Regions from separate parts of the Gulosibacter sp. ACHW.36C genome, predicted to be linked through region 1. Evidence: predicted binding sites of a transcription regulator. Region 1 holds the regulator's gene; each other region holds the start of a gene.
The links. Region 1 encodes LexA, which represses DNA repair genes until DNA is damaged. Its sites were predicted from a motif close to TCGAACANNTGTTCGA; they were not measured.
Positions count from the first base shown of each region.

Region 1 (5,814 bases):
GTCTTCGATGGTGTGGTGCTCGTCGATGTGCACGTCGCCCTTTGCCTCGATCGTGAGATCGGTGAGCGAGTGCTTCGCGAAAGCGGTGAGCATGTGGTCGTAGAACGGCACCGAGGTGTTGATATTCGAGGCGCCGGTGCCGTCAAGATTGAGGCTCAGGCGGATGCTTGACTCGCTCGTGGCGCGTTCGACGGTGGCGGTACGGGGTTCGGTCATGCGCTGACTCCTTCGGAACCAGTGAGCTGCAGCTCGGGTCGGGCGGCGGTGATCTCGGCGAGGGCCGAGAGGAACGCGTCGGTTTCGGACTCGGTGCCGGCGGTGACGCGGATGCAGTCGGCGGGGCCGGTGTTGCGAATCAGGATGCCGCGGCGCACGAACTCCTCGAACATTTCGGCGGGGTCGGCGACGCCGCCGATGAGCACGAAGTTCGCGTCGGAGCGGTACGGGCGGTAGCCAAGCGCGGCGGCTTCGTCGACGATGCGGTCGCGCTGGCTGCGGATGCGGTCGACCTGCGCGAGCATCGTGTCGCGGTGCTCGAGCGCCGCGATCGCCGCGGCCTGCGTGATCGCCGAGAGGTGGTAGGGCAGGCGCACGAGCCGCACGGCGTCGGCAACGGCCGGGTCGGCGGCAAAGTAGCCGAGGCGCACGCCGGCGAAAGCGAAGGCCTTCGACATGGTGCGAGAGATGACAAGCCGCGGGCGCCCCTCGAGCAGGCTCAGCGCAGTGGGCGCACCGTCATGACGGAACTCGGCGTACGCCTCATCGACGATGACGATGCCGTCGGTCGCGTCGTAGGCGGCCGCGATGGTGTCGAGGTCGAGCGGGGTGCCCGTGGGGTTGTTCGGCGTGCAGAGCAGCACGACGTCGGGACGCTCGGCCTCGATAGCTGTGCGCACGCGTTCGGGGGTGAGTTCGAAGTTCTCGTCGCGCGGTGCTGCGACCCACTCGCTACCGACGCCCTTCGCGAGCAGCGGGTACATCGAATAGGTCGGGGCGAAGCTCATGATCTTGCGGCCGGCGCCGGCGAAGGCCTGGAGCAGCTGCTGCAGCACCTCGTTCGAGCCGTTTGCGGCCCAGATGTGCGCGGGGGTGAGCCCGTGGCCGAGGTAGTCGGCGAGGCGCTCGCGGAGCTCGGTGAATTCGCGGTCGGGGTAGCGGTTGAGCCCCGGCAGGGTGAGCGAGATGCGCTGGATGATCGACAGCGCGACGGCCTCCGGCACCGAGAATGGATTCTCGTTGACGTTGATGGTGATCGGCAGCGCGTCCTGTGGCGCGCCGTACGGCGTCAGCCCACGCAGGTCGTCGCGAATCGGGAGGTCTTCGAAGCTCGTCACCCCCTTATCTTAGGCACCCGGAAACCACCGCGGGCGCCGCCTCCGGAAGGGGTGGCTGCGGCGCCCGGCACGGAAATGGTGGTGGTGCGTGGCTTCCGGACCGCGGCCGTGTCCGCGGCCCGGAAATCTGTGGGGTCTAGTAGTTCGGCAGCGCGAGCTCTTGGCCGGCCTGCACCGAGGAGCTCTCGAGCAGGTTGAGGCGCATGATCTCGTGCACGACGTCGCGCACGTCGTGGCCGTCGGCGATGTCGTCGGCGATGCTCCAGAGCGTCTCGCCCGCGAGCACCGTGTGGTGTTCGAACGTGGTTGCGGATGCGCTGCTCGTGTTCGAGGCGAGCGCGGCGGGAACCTGGGCGATGCCAACCCCGATGCCGAGGGCAACTGGAGCGAGCAGAACGGCGCCGAGCAGGCGACGACCACGGCTCGTGAGCCGCAGGCGGGGCTGCGCGGTGGCGCTGGTGCGTGCAGTGAGAGCAGTCATGTTGGTCGCTTCCTTTCGACGTGCATGCGAAGCGCATGCGAACATCTGTTTCGAATATAGATTCGACTTGTTCGAAAAGCAAACACTTTCTCGAAAATGAGGGCGACACGCTCGAAAAGATGTTTGAGTCCGGTGCTGATGCCACGTAGGGTGACTTCAACGGAACACAGCTGACCACGGGCCTACGACATGGCCGCGTGACCACCACCTCAGGAGGGCCGATGGCCAAGCAGATCAAGCCCCTGTCGGACACACAACAGCGCATTCTCTCGTTCATCGCGACGTTCCAGAACAGCAATGGCTTCGCCCCGAGCATCCGAGAGATCGGCGACACCGTGGGCCTGATCAGCTCCTCGTCGGTGGCCTATCAGCTCAACCAGCTCGAGAAGCGCGGCTACATTCGCCGCAACGCGAACCAGGCCCGCACCATCGAGCTGCTCGTGAACGTCGCCATCGACGAGGTCGAACCGAGCATCACGCCCGGCCCCACCGCGCTCGTGCCCCTCGTCGGGCGCATCGCGGCCGGCGTGCCGATCACGGCCGAGCAGCAAGTCGAAGAGGTCTTCCCGCTCCCCCGCCAGGTCGTCGGCGACGGCGAGCTGTTCCTACTGCTCGTGTCGGGCGACTCGATGATCGACGCCGCGATCTGCGACGGCGACTGGGTCGTCGTGCGACAGCAGCCAACCGCGAACAACGGCGACATTGTGGCCGCAATGCTCGACGGCGAGGCCACCGTGAAGGTGTTCCGCCAGCGCGACGGCCACACCTGGCTGCTGCCGCGCAACTCGAACTACGAGCCGATCCTCGGCGACGAGGCGACGGTGCTCGGCAAGGTCGTCGCGGTGCTGCGCTCGGTCTAGCCGCTCGCCCTAGTTCGTTGTCGTACTAGTTGTCGTAGTCGACCCGCGGCAGGCTCAGCACCCGTTCGGTCGACTCCTCGACGCGGGCGCGCGGCTTGTGCCGCACCGTGGGCTTCTTGCCCTCGGGCGCCGAGCGGCCGGCGACTCTGAACTCTTCGAACAGGCCCATCTGGTCGGGATGCACGCGGGCGCGCAGGTGCGTGCCGTCGGTGTCGTGCAGCTCGCGCAGCACGCCGCCCTGGTCGTGCAGCATCGACACGAGATCGCCGCGCTGGTACGGCACGACGAGTTCGACCTCGATCTCGCGCATCGGCAGCATCTCGGCGATGCGCTCCTGCAGCTCCTCGACGCCCTCCCCCGTGCGCGCCGAAACGAACACCGAGTTCGGCTCAAGGGCACGCAGCATGAGGCGCGTGTCGGCGTCGATGAGGTCGGCCTTGTTGAAGGCAATGAGCTCGGGCACGTCGCGCGAGTCGATCTCGGAGATGACCTCGCGCACCGTGCGAATCTGGCCCGCCGGGTCGGGGTGACTCGCGTCGACCACGTGCACGAGCACATCCGAATCGGCCACCTCTTCGAGCGTCGAGCGGAACGCCTCGACGAGCTGGTGCGGCAGGTTGCGCACGAAGCCGACGGTGTCGGCGAGCGTGTACGGCCGGCCCTCGGGCGTCTCGGTGCGGCGCACCGTCGCGTCGAGCGTCGCAAACAGCTGGTTCTCGACGAGCACGCCAGCGCGCGTGATGCGGTTGAGCAGCGACGACTTGCCCGCGTTCGTGTAGCCGGCGATCGCCACTGAGGGCACGAGGTTGCGACCGCGCTCGGCGCGCTTCGTGTCGCGCGAGGTCTTCATGCCGGCGATCTGGCGGCGCAGTCGCGCCATGCGGGTGTGGATGCGGCGGCGGTCGAGCTCGATCTTCGTCTCACCGGGGCCGCGCGAGCCCATACCTGCGCCGGCCGAACCGACCTGGCCACCGGCCTGTCGCGACATCGACTGACCCCAACCGCGCAGGCGCGGCAGGAGGTACTCGAGTTGCGCGAGTTCGACCTGCGCCTTACCCTCGCGGCTCTTGGCGTGCTGGCTGAAGATGTCGAGGATGACGGCGGTGCGGTCGATGACCTTCACCTTCACCTGGTCCTCGAGTGCGCGGCGCTGCGAGGGGGCGAGCTCGGTATCGGCGACGACGGTGTCGGCGCCAACCGAGCGGACGATGTCGGCGAGCTCCTCGACCTTGCCGCGCCCGAGATAGGTCGAGGCGTCGGGATGCGGGCGTCGCTGCAGGATGCCGTCGAGCACGGCCGCGCCGGCCGTCTCGCAGAGCGCGGCGAGCTCGTGCATCGAGTTCTCGGCGTCTTCGATCGTGCCGGCGGCGTAGACGCCGATGAGCACGACCTTCTCGAGGCGCACTTGGCGGTACTCGACCTCGGTGACGTCCTCGAGCTCGGTCGAGAGGCCGTCGACGTGCTGGAGCGATCGGCGCTCCTCGCGGTCGAGCTGGAGGCCGTCGGCATCACTGTGCGAGATGGTGTCGTCGTTCTGGAGCGCGCTGGCGCGCCGCTCGTCGTGGAACATCGTCGTGCGGCTGCGGTTTGGTTCGGCGCTGCGCAGAACTCGGTCGAGCAGCGATTCGGTCGCATCGTCGCGAGCGTCGTCAGAATTTGGGGCGCCGTTGGCGCTGGTTTCGTCTAGGGGCATGCTGCGACCAGGATACGCGCTGCGCTACGTTCGAAACATGTCTGAGCACTACTTTGCCGCGCAGCCCACAGCGAACGCGAACCAGCGCGAGATCGACGTAGTGCTGCAGGGGCGCGAGGTTCGCCTCGCCACCGCGAGCGCCGTGTTCTCGGCCGACCGACTCGACAAGGCCACGCGCATCCTGCTCGACCACGTGCCCGCGCCGCCCGAGACCGGCACGGCCCTCGACATCGGCTGCGGCTGGGGCCCCATCAGCCTGAGCCTCGGCCTCGCCTCTCCGCAGCTCGACGTGTGGGCGCTCGACGTGAACGAACGCGCCCTCGAGCTCACCGCCACGAACGCGAAGCGGCTCGGCCTCGACCGCGTGCGGGCGGTCAAAGCCGAGCAGCTGCCGGCGGAGCTTGAGTTCGACGTGATCTGGTCAAACCCGCCCATCCGTATCGGCAAGGAAGCGCTCGATGAACTGCTGCTGACGTGGCTGCCACGGCTGCGCGTCGGCGGCGAGGCCTGGCTCGTGGTGGGCAAGAACCTCGGCGCCGACTCGCTGCAGCGACGACTCGCCGAGGCCCTCGGTGCGGGGTACGAGGTCTCGCGCCCGCGCACCGACGGCGGGTTCCGCATCCTGCTCGTCAAGCGCGTGAGCTAGAACCCGCCCATGACGCGCTCGAGGCGGGCGTAGCTCTGCTCCATGCCGTCGACCATGCCGGTCGCGAGGATCGTGTCGCGAACCTCTTCGCTCTCGTACTCGACAACGAGGGTGACGAGCGTCGCGCCGTCCTCCTCGAAGAGGTGGAGGTCGTTCACGTTCGTCGGCCCCTCGGTGCCGATCATGCGCTCAGTCGAGACGAGGCGGCTCTCGGGCTCGATGAGCAGGTTCTCGCCCTCGAAGCCGAAGCCCTCGCCCTCGGTGTCGCCGACGGGGGCCCACTCGGTGCGCTGCTTGCCGCCGACCGTGAGGTCGATTTCGCAGACGGTCATCTCCCAGCCATCCGGGCCGAGCGCCCACCGCCGTTGCAGCTCGGGCTCGGTGTAGGCGCGCCACACGAGGTGCCGCGGGCCGTTGATGAGGCGGGTGATGCGCGCGTACGTCTCGCTGAGGAGCTCGAGCGTCGTGCCCTTGCCCTCGGCAAACTCGCGGAGGTCTTGCAGCACCGCGTCGAGCTGGTTGAAAGCGAGCTTCGAGCCCTCGACGCCGCCCATGGCGACGATCTGTTCGAGTGCCTCATGCGACTCGAAGTGGGTCACGTTGGTGAAGCGCGTGCCCTTGCCGTTCGGCTCGAATGCGTAGGTCACGCGCATCTGCGGCAGCTCGGTCTGCGGGTTGCCGGTGTCGTCGGTGAACATGTCGAGCACCGTGAAGCTCTGCCCCTCGGTCACCTCGATGAACTCCCACGCTCCCGCGGAGGTCTCACCCTTCGGCCCGGTCATGTGATATTGGGCCTTGCC
Region 1 covers NZ_CP097160.1:1,783,306-1,789,119, forward strand. Annotated here, with positions in the region: gene hisB (imidazoleglycerol-phosphate dehydratase HisB) at 1-216, opposite strand, end outside; gene M3M28_RS08270 (histidinol-phosphate transaminase) at 213-1,334, opposite strand; gene M3M28_RS08275 (LysM peptidoglycan-binding domain-containing protein) at 1,471-1,815, opposite strand; gene lexA (transcriptional repressor LexA) at 2,037-2,675, shown strand; gene hflX (GTPase HflX) at 2,701-4,368, opposite strand; gene M3M28_RS08290 (class I SAM-dependent methyltransferase) at 4,406-5,014, shown strand; gene M3M28_RS08295 (SRPBCC family protein) at 5,011-5,814, opposite strand, start outside.

Region 2 (5,814 bases), 1.1 Mb from region 1:
CCTGCTCGCACGCGGCCTTCGCCTCGCCGTACTGTTCCATGCTCGCCATCGCGTCGGCCTCCAGCGCAGGCAGCAGCTCGGTCGACTCGTCCGCTCCGATCGTCGCGTGACTCGCGTAGGCGCTGCAACTCGACACGAAGACGTATTTGGCAGCCACGGGCTCGAGGGCGCGCACCGCGCGGCGCACCCGACCGGGCTCGCTCGCGAGGTCGACCACGGCATCCCAGCGCTCTTCGCTCACTTCGTGCAGGGCATCGTCGGCATCGCGGTCGGCCCGCACGAAGCGTGCACCTTCCGGCGCTGGGGCACTGCCTCGGGCGAGGCAGGTGACGTCGTGGCCTTCGCCGATGGCGGCTTTGGCGACCGCGTGGCCGAGCCAGGCGGTGCCGCCGAGCAGAAGCAGGTTCATACCTTCAGCTTTGCAGCCGTGCCCGAACGCGAGGTGGCCGTTCGCGCTCGGCGGAGGCTGGGCATCCGGGCCGACAAGTGTCGTTTGCTAGGGTCGGCCGCACTACGTGACGAAGGAGACACGCATGAAGAAGCCACGTCGATACCTCGTGCCGATCGCGATCGCGGCGCTTGCGCTCACCGGCTGCCAGTCTGGCGGCGACACCGCCTCGACGGACGCGGCGACCCAGGATGCGGGGGCCACTGCCACGGCCGAGTCCGCTGCGCTCGAAGACGGCGTGCTGCAGGCCTGCTACACCGGCGACTATCGACCGTTCAGCTATGACGACCCCGACACCGGCGAGCGCACCGGCATCGACGTCGCCCTCATGGAGGACCTCGCCGAAAACCTCGGCGTCGAACTCGAGTGGGTCAAGACCTCGTGGTCTGACCTCATGTCGACCTTCCTGAGCTCGTGCGACATCGCGGTCGGCGGCATTTCCGTCACCGACGAGCGTGCCGAACAGGTGGCTTTCAGCGACCCCGTCATCGTCGGCGGCAAGGCCGCGATCACGACGTGCGGACGCGAGGATGAGTTCGACGAGCTGGAGGAAGTGAACCAGCCCGACACCACGCTCATCACTCCCGTCGGCGGCACCAACGAGGCGTTCGCTGACGAGAACGCGCCCGAAGCCGACATCGTGCGCTACGACGACAACAACACGATTTTCGACCAGATCGTGGCGGGCGACGCCGATGTCATGATCACCGATGCGCCCGAGGTCGTCTGGGCCGCCCACGAGCATCCGGAGCTCTGCGAGGTCAACGCCGACGACCCGTTCACCGACGCGACCCTCGCCTACATGCTGCCGCTCAACGATGCCGAATTCGCGGCGACCGTGAACACCTGGCTCGCGAGCACCCACGAGGATGGCACCTGGGATGCGGCCGTCAGCGATTGGTTCGGCGACGACTCGGTGTTCTCCGCCGAGCAGTTGCAGGAGGTGCTCGACTAGGGGCGATTAGGCCTCCGGGTCGATGCGCACGAGCATCTTGCCGGTGTTCGCGCCGCGCATCATCTCGAGGAACGCGTCGACCGAGTGGTCGATTCCGTCGACGATCGTCTCGTCGTAGGCAATCTTGCCCTCGCCGAACCAGCTCGACATGTGCTGCTGAAACTCGGGTGCGAGGTGAATGTAGCTGCCGAGCGTGAAGCCCTTGAGCGAGAGGGCGCGCGTGATGATGTTTGCCATGTTGTCGGGACCCGCGGGCTTCTCATCGGTGTTGTAGCCGGCGATCGCGCCGCAGAGCGCGATGCGGCCGCCGTCGTTCATGACGTCGAGCGCGGCCTCGAGGTGGTCGCCGCCGACGTTGTCGAAGAAGACGTCGATACCCTCGGGGGCGATCTCGGGCAGCTGCTCGCGGACCGGCGCATCCTTGTAGTTGATGGCGGCGTCATAGCCGTACTTCTCGGTGAGCAGCGCGACCTTCTCAGCCGAACCTGCCGAGCCGATGACGCGCTTCGCGCCGAGGAGGCGCGCGATCTGGCCCGCGGCGGTGCCGACGGCGCCGGCAGCGCCCGAGATAAAGACGGTGTCGCCCTCCTTGAGGCCGGCGATCGCGGTGAGGCCGACGTAGGCGGTCATGCCGGTCATGCCGAGGATGCCCATGCGCACCGAGTGCGGCACACCCGGCAGCTCGGGGACAGCGCGGAATGCGCTGGCGTCAGCCTGGGCGATGTCGCGCCAGCCGAGGTCGTGCTGCACGAGCGTGCCGACGGGCAGCGCATCCGAAGTCGAATCGACAACGCGGCCGATCGCGCCGCCGGTCATCGTCTCGCCGAGCACGTACGGCGGGGTGTAGCTCTTGACGTCGTTCATGCGGCCGCGCATGTACGGGTCGACTGAGATGAACTCGTTGCGCACCCGAACCTGGCCGGGCTCGGGGTCGGTGTACTCGACCTCGACGTAGCGGAAATCCTCGTGCGTCGGCCATCCCTGCGGGCGGGCGACAAGTTGAACCTGGGTGCTGACGGCTGCGGGCATGGAGGTCCTGCTTTCTGTTGGTGCGGTCGCGGTTGGACGGGCTAGAGCGCGACGCCGATGGCGAGGGCGATCACGCCGAGCGCCGGGATGACGCCCTGCTTGAGCGCCGCTGCGGCCTTGTCGGGACTCGTGATGAGCAGCACGAGCGAGGCCGCGACCATCGAGCCGGCGCCGGTGAAGACGAGGGTCGCGCCGATGGCGGGCTGGCCCGCGGCGTAGAAGATGATGCCGAGGATCACGGCGATGGCGAGGAAGAGGTTGTAGAAGCCTTGGTTGAAGGCAAGCTCTTTCTGCACGGCGGCCTCTTCTTCAGTGCCGGTGCCGAACGTCTTGCGGGCAAGCGCTCCCGTCCAGGCGATCGACTCGAGATAGAAGATGAACACGTGCACGACCGCCGCGATACCGGCGAGTACGAGACCTGCAATAACCATGATGAAGTTGCTCCCCCTTGCGTCGACTAACGCTTTCAATAGTGAACCGACCGGTTTAGAATATACTGAACCGGTCAGTTCACGCAATGGAGGAAATCATGGGTCGCACCCAAACCTTTGACACCACCGAGGTGGTGCGGGCGGCACGGGCAGTCTTCTGGCAGCACGGTTTCGAGAATGCCTCCCTCACTGAGCTTGAGCAGGCAACCGGACTTAACCGCTCGAGCATCTACTACGCATTTGGCTCGAAGCGCGGTCTGTTCGATGCAGCAGTCGAGAGCTATCTCGACGAGATCATCCGGCCGCGACTGCAGCCACTGACCAGCGCTGAAGTTTCAACAGACGCCCTCGACAGTTACCTCGTCGGCTTGCGCGCCGCACTGCTGCGAGGCGGTTCGCTGGCGGCGACGCACGGATGCATGCTGGTCAACACTGCCGGCACGCCGATCAGCCACGACGAAGCCGTTGCACAGACCATCCGCGCCTATACCGCGGAGTTGCGCGCAGCAATGACCGCGGGAGTGCGCGCCGCTCTTCCCAACGCACCCGCCGCATCGCAGGATGCACTGGCCGAGGCCTGCACGAGCCACGTGATTACCGCCATGGCGATCGTGCCAATCAGCCCCGATGACGCCGCCCGGGCGCTGGATGCGGCGCGCGGGTTGATCGCCGCGGGGTAGTTCGCGGGGCTCGCCTGCGAGTTGGCCAGGCCGCAGCCTTGTGAGCAGAGCGTGGTCACGTTGATATGGCTCCGGCGCTACCCAACACCATCCCACGCTGCACGATAGCCATGCCGATGCCGGAGGGTGGCGGTGAACTGAAACCAGCCACCAAACCGTCAGGAAACCGGCCCACCTAGGGCATGTCGGTGGCTCGTGCGAGAGTGAACCTAGGTCGAAAACCGGCCCATGGATGCTCGAAACCTCGAACATCCACGCCGGCAATATTAGAACGTATGTGCGCTTCAATCTTGACTCCATGCGTATATACTTACGACAACGGTTCCCCGCATTGACGCACCTTCGAGGAGGTGACGCCCGATGACCGCAACGACTCCCCCATCAGGCTCTGATGCTGATGAGCCGATGCGTCGTGCACCGAAGCACCGGCCAGACGGCACCACCCCTCCACCCGAGACCGACGGGCTCAATGACGCGCTCGCGGCGATTGAGGGCATGGTGTTGAACGGGGCGAAACTTGAACAAGTCGGCGCGTACATGAAGATGATGGGGCTCGCGCAGGCCTACGCGGTCGCAGAGCACCGGACGCACGCGCAACTGCAGGAACGTTCCTCGGTCGCGAGCCCGGACGATTTGCTGCGGTTGAACCTGCGGTCGATCGTGGCGGAGTTCGGGATTCACACGAACGAGTCCGACACCGCGCTCCTGAACCGGGCGTATGACGCGCATCGACTGGGTACCGATTTTGTTGTGTGGCTCGACCCACTCCGCGAGGCGGCGGTGACGATGCGGCATGCTCGCGCGCTGTTGCGGCATGCGGGCATCGTGCCCGACGGGCGCCGCGATGACTACGCGACCAAGGTGCTCGAGTTCGCGACGGGCGAGACCGTCGCCGCGACCGACACCTACGCCCGCAAACTCGCCGCCGAACTCGGGGCCGAAGAGTTTGAGGCCGCGTTCGAGCACGAATACCAGGCCCGCCACGTCAAGATCGAGGACCGCGAGTTCGGCATGTCGCGCATCACCGCCGACATCCCAACGCTGCAGGCCCACGCGATGTACGACCTCATGCAGCAGCAAGCCAAAGCGCTCCGTGAGGAGCACGTGACCGAGGCCGACGAACACCGGCGCCGCGTCCGCGACGCACAAGCACGCGGGGAAGCACTCTCTGCTGCAGACGCCGAGTTCATCGAAGACCCCCGCACGGTGCGCCAGCTGATGGCCGACCTGTTCGTCGAGACCTTCCTCACCACGACGCCGCAGAGCATGCGCGAGTACGACGCCAAGGGCCACTCGCGCGTGACCGCGACGGTGAGCATCGTCATCCCGGTCCTGAACCTCCTCAACCCGGACGCACCGCGTGATGTCGCGACACTGAACGGGATGATGCCGGTCAGCATGACCGAGGCCCGCGACATGGTCTCAAAGGCGAAGTGCTTCCAACGAATCTTCACCGACCCGATCACCGGGCACGTGTTGACCGTCGATACCCGCACCCCGACCCCATCGATGCGCAGATTCCTGCAAGCCAGGGACCAAGTGTGTTTATTCCCGGGCTGCCGCAGACCCGCACATCAAAGCGAACTTGATCACACGAAACCGTGGGCCGCGGGCGGCAACACCGATGTCGAAAACCTGGGACACCTCTGCCCAAAACACCACACGCTGAAACATCAGCGTCCGTGGGCGTGCGAGCAACTCGGTGGCGGCAAAGTCAGGTGGCGAACCCCGCGCGGCGAATGGGTCACCGTCGAACCAAGACCAGTCGGACCGATCTTCAAACCCGTCGACGACCAGAGCTATGACGCGATCAATGATCCCGCGCCGTTCTAGCGCGGCGGGACTCCGTCTCTCAGTTGCGCCCCCGGCAGGAATCGAACCTGCGACCAAGAGATTAGAAGGCTCCTGCTCTATCCGCTGAGCTACGGAGGCAACCATCTCAGTCTAGCGAGTTATGCACATCCGACGGGCAGATGGCCCGCACGGAACTACGATGAACTGCATGAGTGCCTCGAGTGACAAAAATGGCCGCATGGTGTGGATCGACTGCGAGATGACGGGTCTCGACATTGGCGTCGATGAGCTCTGCGAAATCGCGGTGTTCGTCACCGACTCCGAGATCAACGTGCTCGACGCGAAGGGCCTCGACGTCGTAATCAAGCCGTCGCAGGCGGCCATGGACAACATGGGTGAGTTCGTCACGAACATGCACAAGACGTCGGGCCTCGCGGAAGAGATCCCGAATGGCGTCACCGTCGAGGAGGCGCAGCA
Region 2 covers NZ_CP097160.1:708,935-714,748, reverse strand. Annotated here, with positions in the region: gene M3M28_RS03175 (NAD-dependent epimerase/dehydratase family protein) at 1-409, opposite strand, end outside; gene M3M28_RS03170 (transporter substrate-binding domain-containing protein) at 534-1,403, shown strand; gene M3M28_RS03165 (NADP-dependent oxidoreductase) at 1,410-2,432, opposite strand; gene M3M28_RS03160 (DUF1304 domain-containing protein) at 2,474-2,863, opposite strand; gene M3M28_RS03155 (TetR/AcrR family transcriptional regulator) at 2,950-3,543, shown strand; gene M3M28_RS03150 (HNH endonuclease signature motif containing protein) at 3,904-5,376, shown strand; tRNA gene M3M28_RS03145 (tRNA-Arg) at 5,403-5,475, opposite strand; gene orn (oligoribonuclease) at 5,546-5,814, shown strand, end outside.
Region 2: a site for LexA is predicted at 3,811-3,826, ahead of M3M28_RS03150 (HNH endonuclease signature motif containing protein). Genes of this name have one in related genera too.

Region 3 (5,814 bases), 930 kb from region 1:
TCCGGCTCGCCTGCGGTGCGGATGCGCGGGGTCGGCAGCAGCGTCGGCGCCGGCAGCCCGTCGAGCACGAGGTCGTCGGTGTACGGCACCGCGTCGACGATGATGCCGGGGTTGAGCAGGTTTTCCGGGTCCCACGCCCGCTTGAACCGGGCGAAGAGCTGCATGATCTCGGGCGAGTACATGACGTCGAGCAGCGCGCTGCGGGCGCGGCCGTCGCCGTGCTCGCCCGAGAGCGAGCCGCCGTGGCGCACGACGATCTCGGCGGCACGGCGCATGAACGAGTCGAAATTCGCGCGACCGGCCTCGGTGCGCAGCTCGAAGTCGAGGCGCATGTGCACGCAGCCCGCGCCGAAGTGGCCGTACATCGAGGCCGTGTAGCCGTGCTCGTCGATGACGGGGAGGAGCTCGGCGAGGTAGTCGGCGAGGTTGTGCGGTGCGACGGCCGAGTCTTCCCAGCCGGGCCAGGTCTGCACGTCGTCGAGGCGCTTCGACGAGAGTCCCGCGCCGTCTTCGCGCACGCGCCAGAGCTTCGCGCGCTCGGCCGGCTCGGTGGCGATGACGTGGTCTTGCACGAGGCCGCGCTCGCGCAGTCGCTCGAGCAGCGCGGTGCACTTGTCGGCGGCGGCTTCGATGGTGTCGGCCGAGAACTCGACCATGACGTAGGCGTCGCCGGCGGGCAGCGAGCTCACGCTCGCCTCGCCGCGGCGGTGGCGCATGATGTCGACGATCGCGCTGTTGAGGCCCTCGATCGCGCTCGGCTTGTGCTCGAGCATCGTCATGACGTCGCGCGCCGAGTCGACGGTGTTCGCGTAGCCGACGCAGAGCAGCGCGGTCGGGCCGGGCTTCGGCACGAGCGAGACTCGCGCCCGCAGGATGATCGCGCAGGTGCCCTCGCTGCCCGCGAGCGCGCGGGCGATGTTGAAGCCGTTTTCGGGCAGCAGGTTGCCGAGGTGGTAGCCCGAAACCTGGCGCGGAATCGTCTGCAGCTCGAGCCGGAGGGCCGCGAGGTTCGAGTTCGCGAGCTCGCTCAGGGCTTCGTTCAGCTCGACCGCGCGGGCGATCGAAGGTCGGTGCGTCGGGTCGGCGCTGCGCACGCCGCCCTCCGAGGCGAGCAGGTGCGCGCCGTCAGCCGTGAGCAGCTCGACCTCGACGACGTGGTGCGACATGCGGCCGTACTCGACCGAGTGGTTGCCGCAGGCGTCGTTGCCGATCGCCCCGCCGATCGTGGCGCGGGTGAGTGACGAGGGGTCGGGCGCGAACGTGAGTTTGCCGGCGGATGCGCGCTCCACCTGCGCGCGCAGCTCGCCGAGAATGACCCCCGCGTCGACCCAGACGGTGTTCGACTCGAGATCGATCTCGTCGACCGCGGTCATGCGCCGCGAGAAGTCGACGACGATGCCTTCGCCCACGGCGTTGCCCGCCATCGAGGTGCCCCCGCCACGCGTGGTGACGGGATGCCCGGTCTCGGCCCCCGCCCGCAGCAGCTCGCGCAACTCGTCGATGGTTCGGGGGAACGCAACGAGGGTCGGGCGCACGCGATAGTTCGAGGCGTCGTAGGAATAGGCCTGGCGACGATGCTCGGATGCGTCGACCTCGATTCCTGCGGCCTCGAGCCGGTGCTGCAGTTCGGCGGCGCGGGTCGCGCGCTCCTCGATGACGGGCATGGTTGGTCCTAGTTCGCGTAGGCGGGCGTGACGACCTTCGCGAGGGTGCGCTCAAGGCGCTCGAGCGCGAGGTCGACCTCCTCGGCGCTCACCGTGAGTGCCGGGACGATGCGGATCACATTACCCAGCGGGCCGCACGGCAGCAGCAGGAGCTCCTCGGCGACGGCGCCCTGCTGGACGGCCGCCGCCGTGGCGGCGTCGGCCTCGCCATCTGGCGTCGTGAACTCGATCGCCTGCATGAGGCCGAGCCCGCGCACGTCGCCGATGACTGGGAAGCGCTCCTGGATGCGCTTGAGGCCGGCCTGCAGCTGCTCGCCGCGCTCGGCCGAGTTGTGCACGAGCTGCTCGTCGTCGATGACGTCGAGGGTCTCGATGGCCGCCGCCGCCGCGACGGCGTTGCCGCCGTAGGTGCCGCCCTGCGAGCCGGGCAGGCCCTTGGACATGAGCTCCTTGCTTGCGGCGATCGCCGAGATCGGGAAGCCCGAGGCGATGCCCTTCGCGGTGATCAGGATGTCTGGCGAGATGCCCGAGCGCGTGTGCGCCCAGAACGCGCCGGTGCGGCCCACCCCCGACTGAATCTCGTCAACGATGAGCACGATGCCGTGCTTGCGGGCGCGCTCCTCGATGCCGCGCAGGAACTCGACGGGCACCGGGATGTAGCCGCCGTCGCCGAGAACGGGCTCGATGATGAAGGCGGCAACCTCGCTCGGGCTCGTGGTGGTGGCGAAGAGGTAGTCGAGCTCGCGCAGGGCGAAGCGCACCGCATCCGCCTCGCTCATGCCGAGCCGGTACGCGTAGGGGAACGGCGCGATCACGACGCCGCCCATGAGCGGCACCGTGTTGTTGCGGAACTTCGTGCCCGCGGTCGTGATGCTCGAGGCGCCCGAGGTGCGGCCGTGGAAGCCGCCCTGGAACGCGATGATGTTCGGCCGGTTGGTCGCCTGGCGCGCGAGGCGCAGCGCGCCCTCGACGGCCTCTGCGCCGGAGTTTGCATAGAAGACGGAGTCGAGGTTTTCGGGTAGGTAGTCGCTGAGCTTCTCGGTGAGTTCGAGGAGGGGCTTGTGCATCACGGTCGTCGCCTGGGCGTGGATGACGTTGCCGATCTGCGCGCGGGCGGCCTCGACGACGCGCGGATGACAGTGACCGGTCGAGGTGACGCCGATGCCGGAAGTGAAGTCGAGGTAGCGCACGCCGTCGGTGCCGACGATCCAGTTGCCCTCGGCCCTGTCGACGATCACCGGGGTGGCCTGCTTCACGATGGGGCTGATCTGCGCCATTTCCTACTCCTTTGTGTCGCTCCCGGTACTTGCACGTATCGAGGGTCCGATCGGATTCTGAGCAACTGTATAACAGTAAGACTTTGCGGGCAATTGCTTGGATGCGGTCACAGCGGGCGGTCTGCCGGAGGATGGGCGCCTCACGGAATGGTCACGTCGAGCGGAACGCGATTTACGAGGTGGCAGGCAAGCCAGTCAGCTATTGAAGTGCTTGGCGCGAGTGGTCCGGCGGCGATTGAGTATGGATGCGAGGGCACCGGCACACACGAGCGTCAGTAGGCAAGCAACCAGGAGAGGAGCGTCCGGCCGCGAGCAAGCCGCGTAGGTAGGCCAGCGAGCAAGCGGGACCGGCGGGTCATGTTCCTATTGATTTGGACAGCCCCTCCCCACAACCGCCGCATTCAACCCTGCCGGCGCAACCATGTCGAAGCGGCATGGTCTGAGCAACGCCATCAGAGACCCCGCTCCCGCTCCATTCCGGCAGAGCGCCACAGCGATGTCGGTGGCTCATGCCACAGTGAACTTGAGCCCAAACCGGCCCGCCCATGCTCGAACAATCGAACATCCAACCTGGCAGTATTAGCACATTTGTTCCTTTCCAGTTTCACGAGCGAGCGTATATACTTACGACAACGGTTCCCCGCATTGACGCACCTTCGAGGAGCTGACGCCCGATGACCGCAACGACTCCCCCACCCGGCTTCGACTCTGCTGATGAGTCGATGCGTCGTGCACCGAAGCACCGGCCAGACGGCACCACCCCTCCTCCCGAGACCGACGGGCTCAATGACGCGCTCGCGGCAATTGAGGGCATGGTGTTGAACGGGGCGAAACTCGAACAAGTCGGCGCGTACATGAAGATGATGGGGCTCGCGCAGGCCTACGCCGTCGCAGAGCACCGCACCTACGCGCAACTGCAGGAACGTACCTCGGTGGCGAGTCCCGACGATTTGCTGCGGTTGAACCTGCGGTCGATCGTGGCCGAGTTCGGGATTCACACGAACGAGTCCGACACCGCGCTCCTGAACCGGGCGTATGACGCGCACCGCCTCGGCACCGATTTTGTTGTGTGGCTCGACCCACTCCGCGAAGCCGAAGTGACCATGCGGCACGCCCGCGCGCTGTTGCGGCATGCGGGCATCGTGCCCGACGCGCGCCGCGATGACTACGCGAGCAAGGTGCTCGAGTTCGCGAAAGGCGAGACGGTCTCGGACACGGACGCGTTCGCGCGGAAACTCGCGGCCGCGTTCGGGGCCGAAGAGTTTGAGGCCGCGTTCGAGCACGAATACCAAGCACGCCACGTCACGATCGAAGACCGCGACTTCGGCATGTCCCGCATCACCGCCGACGTCCCGACCCTGCAAGCCCACGCGATGTACGACCTCATGCACCAGCAAGCCAAAGCGCTCCGTGAGGAGCACGTGACCGAGGCCGACGAACACCGGCGCCGCGTCCGCGACGCACAGGCACGCGGGGAAGCGCTCTCCCCTGCAGATGCCGAGTTCATCGAAGATCCCCGCACGGTGCGCCAGTTGATGGCCGACCTGTTCGTCGAGACCTTCCTCACCACGACGCCGCAGAGCATGGGCGAGTACGACGCCAAGGGTCGCTCGCGGGTGACCGCGACGGTGAGCATCGTCATGCCGGTCATGAACCTCCTCAACCCGGACGCACCGCGTGATGTCGCGACATTGAACGGGATGATGCCGGTCAGCATGACCGAGGCCCGCGACATGGCCTCCAAGGCGAAATGCTTCCAACGAATCCTCACCGACCCGATCACCGGGCACGTGTTGACCGTCGATTCGCGTACTCCGACGCCATCGATGCGACGGTTCCTGCAAGCGAGGGATCAAGTGTGTTTGTTCCCGGGTTGTCGCAGACCCGCGCATCAAAGCGAACTTGATCACACGAAACCGTGGGCCGCGGGCGGCAACACCGATGTCGAAAACCTGGGACACCTCTGTCCAAAACACCACACGCTGAAACATCAGCGTCCGTGGGAATGCGAACAACTCGGTGGCGGCAAAGTCAGGTGGCGAACCCCACGCGGCGAATGGGTCACGGTCGAACCAGTCCCGGTGGGGCCGATCTTCAGGCCAGTCGAGGATCAGGGCTATGACGCGGTCAACGACCCCGCCCCGTTCTAGCGGGCCCGTGCCGTTCTCTCCGGGGCGCGCATCCGGGAGGAAAACCAGAAAGTCGCAAGTCACCGAATCAACGATGCCTTGCGACTTTTATCTGGTGCGCGAGGGGGGACTTGAACCCCCACGCCCTCACGAGCACACGGACCTGAACCGTGCGCGTCTACCAATTCCGCCACTCGCGCGCAAGGAACGACCCTACCATAATCCGGGCGCAATCGTCACGAGTAGGCGAGGACGGCACACGCAACTCATACTCGGCCACTACTATGCCAACGGTAGACCTCGTACGTAGGAGACAGTGTGGGAATTCTTGACAAATTTGAACGGGGGCTGGAGCGCGCCTTCAACGGCGCGTTTGCCAAGACGTTCAAATCTGGCCTGCAGCCTGTCGAAATCGTCGCCGCGCTCAAGCGCGAATGCGACACGCGCGCCTCGATCGTGTCGCGCGAACGCATCCTCGTGCCCAACCGCTTTCACGTCATCGTTTCCCCCGCCGACTACGACCGGCTCGCCGGCCTCGGTGACTCGCTCACCAGCACTCTCGTGCAGGAAATTGAGCAGCACGCGAGTCGGCAGCACTATCAGTTCGCCGGTGGCCTCTCGGTGAAGCTGCTTCAAGACGATTCGCTCAGCGAGGGCCAGCTCAACATCGAGTCGCGCAGCGTCGAAGGCCGTGTCGACTGGACTCCGGTGCTCGACGTCAACGGCCGCCGCTACACGCTGCAC
Region 3 covers NZ_CP097160.1:2,715,412-2,721,225, reverse strand. Annotated here, with positions in the region: gene M3M28_RS12600 (FAD-binding and (Fe-S)-binding domain-containing protein) at 1-1,664, opposite strand, end outside; gene M3M28_RS12595 (aspartate aminotransferase family protein) at 1,673-2,941, opposite strand; gene M3M28_RS12590 (HNH endonuclease signature motif containing protein) at 3,616-5,091, shown strand; tRNA gene M3M28_RS12585 (tRNA-Leu) at 5,184-5,270, opposite strand; gene M3M28_RS12580 (FhaA domain-containing protein) at 5,389-5,814, shown strand, end outside.
Region 3: a site for LexA is predicted at 3,522-3,537, ahead of M3M28_RS12590 (HNH endonuclease signature motif containing protein). Genes of this name have one in related genera too.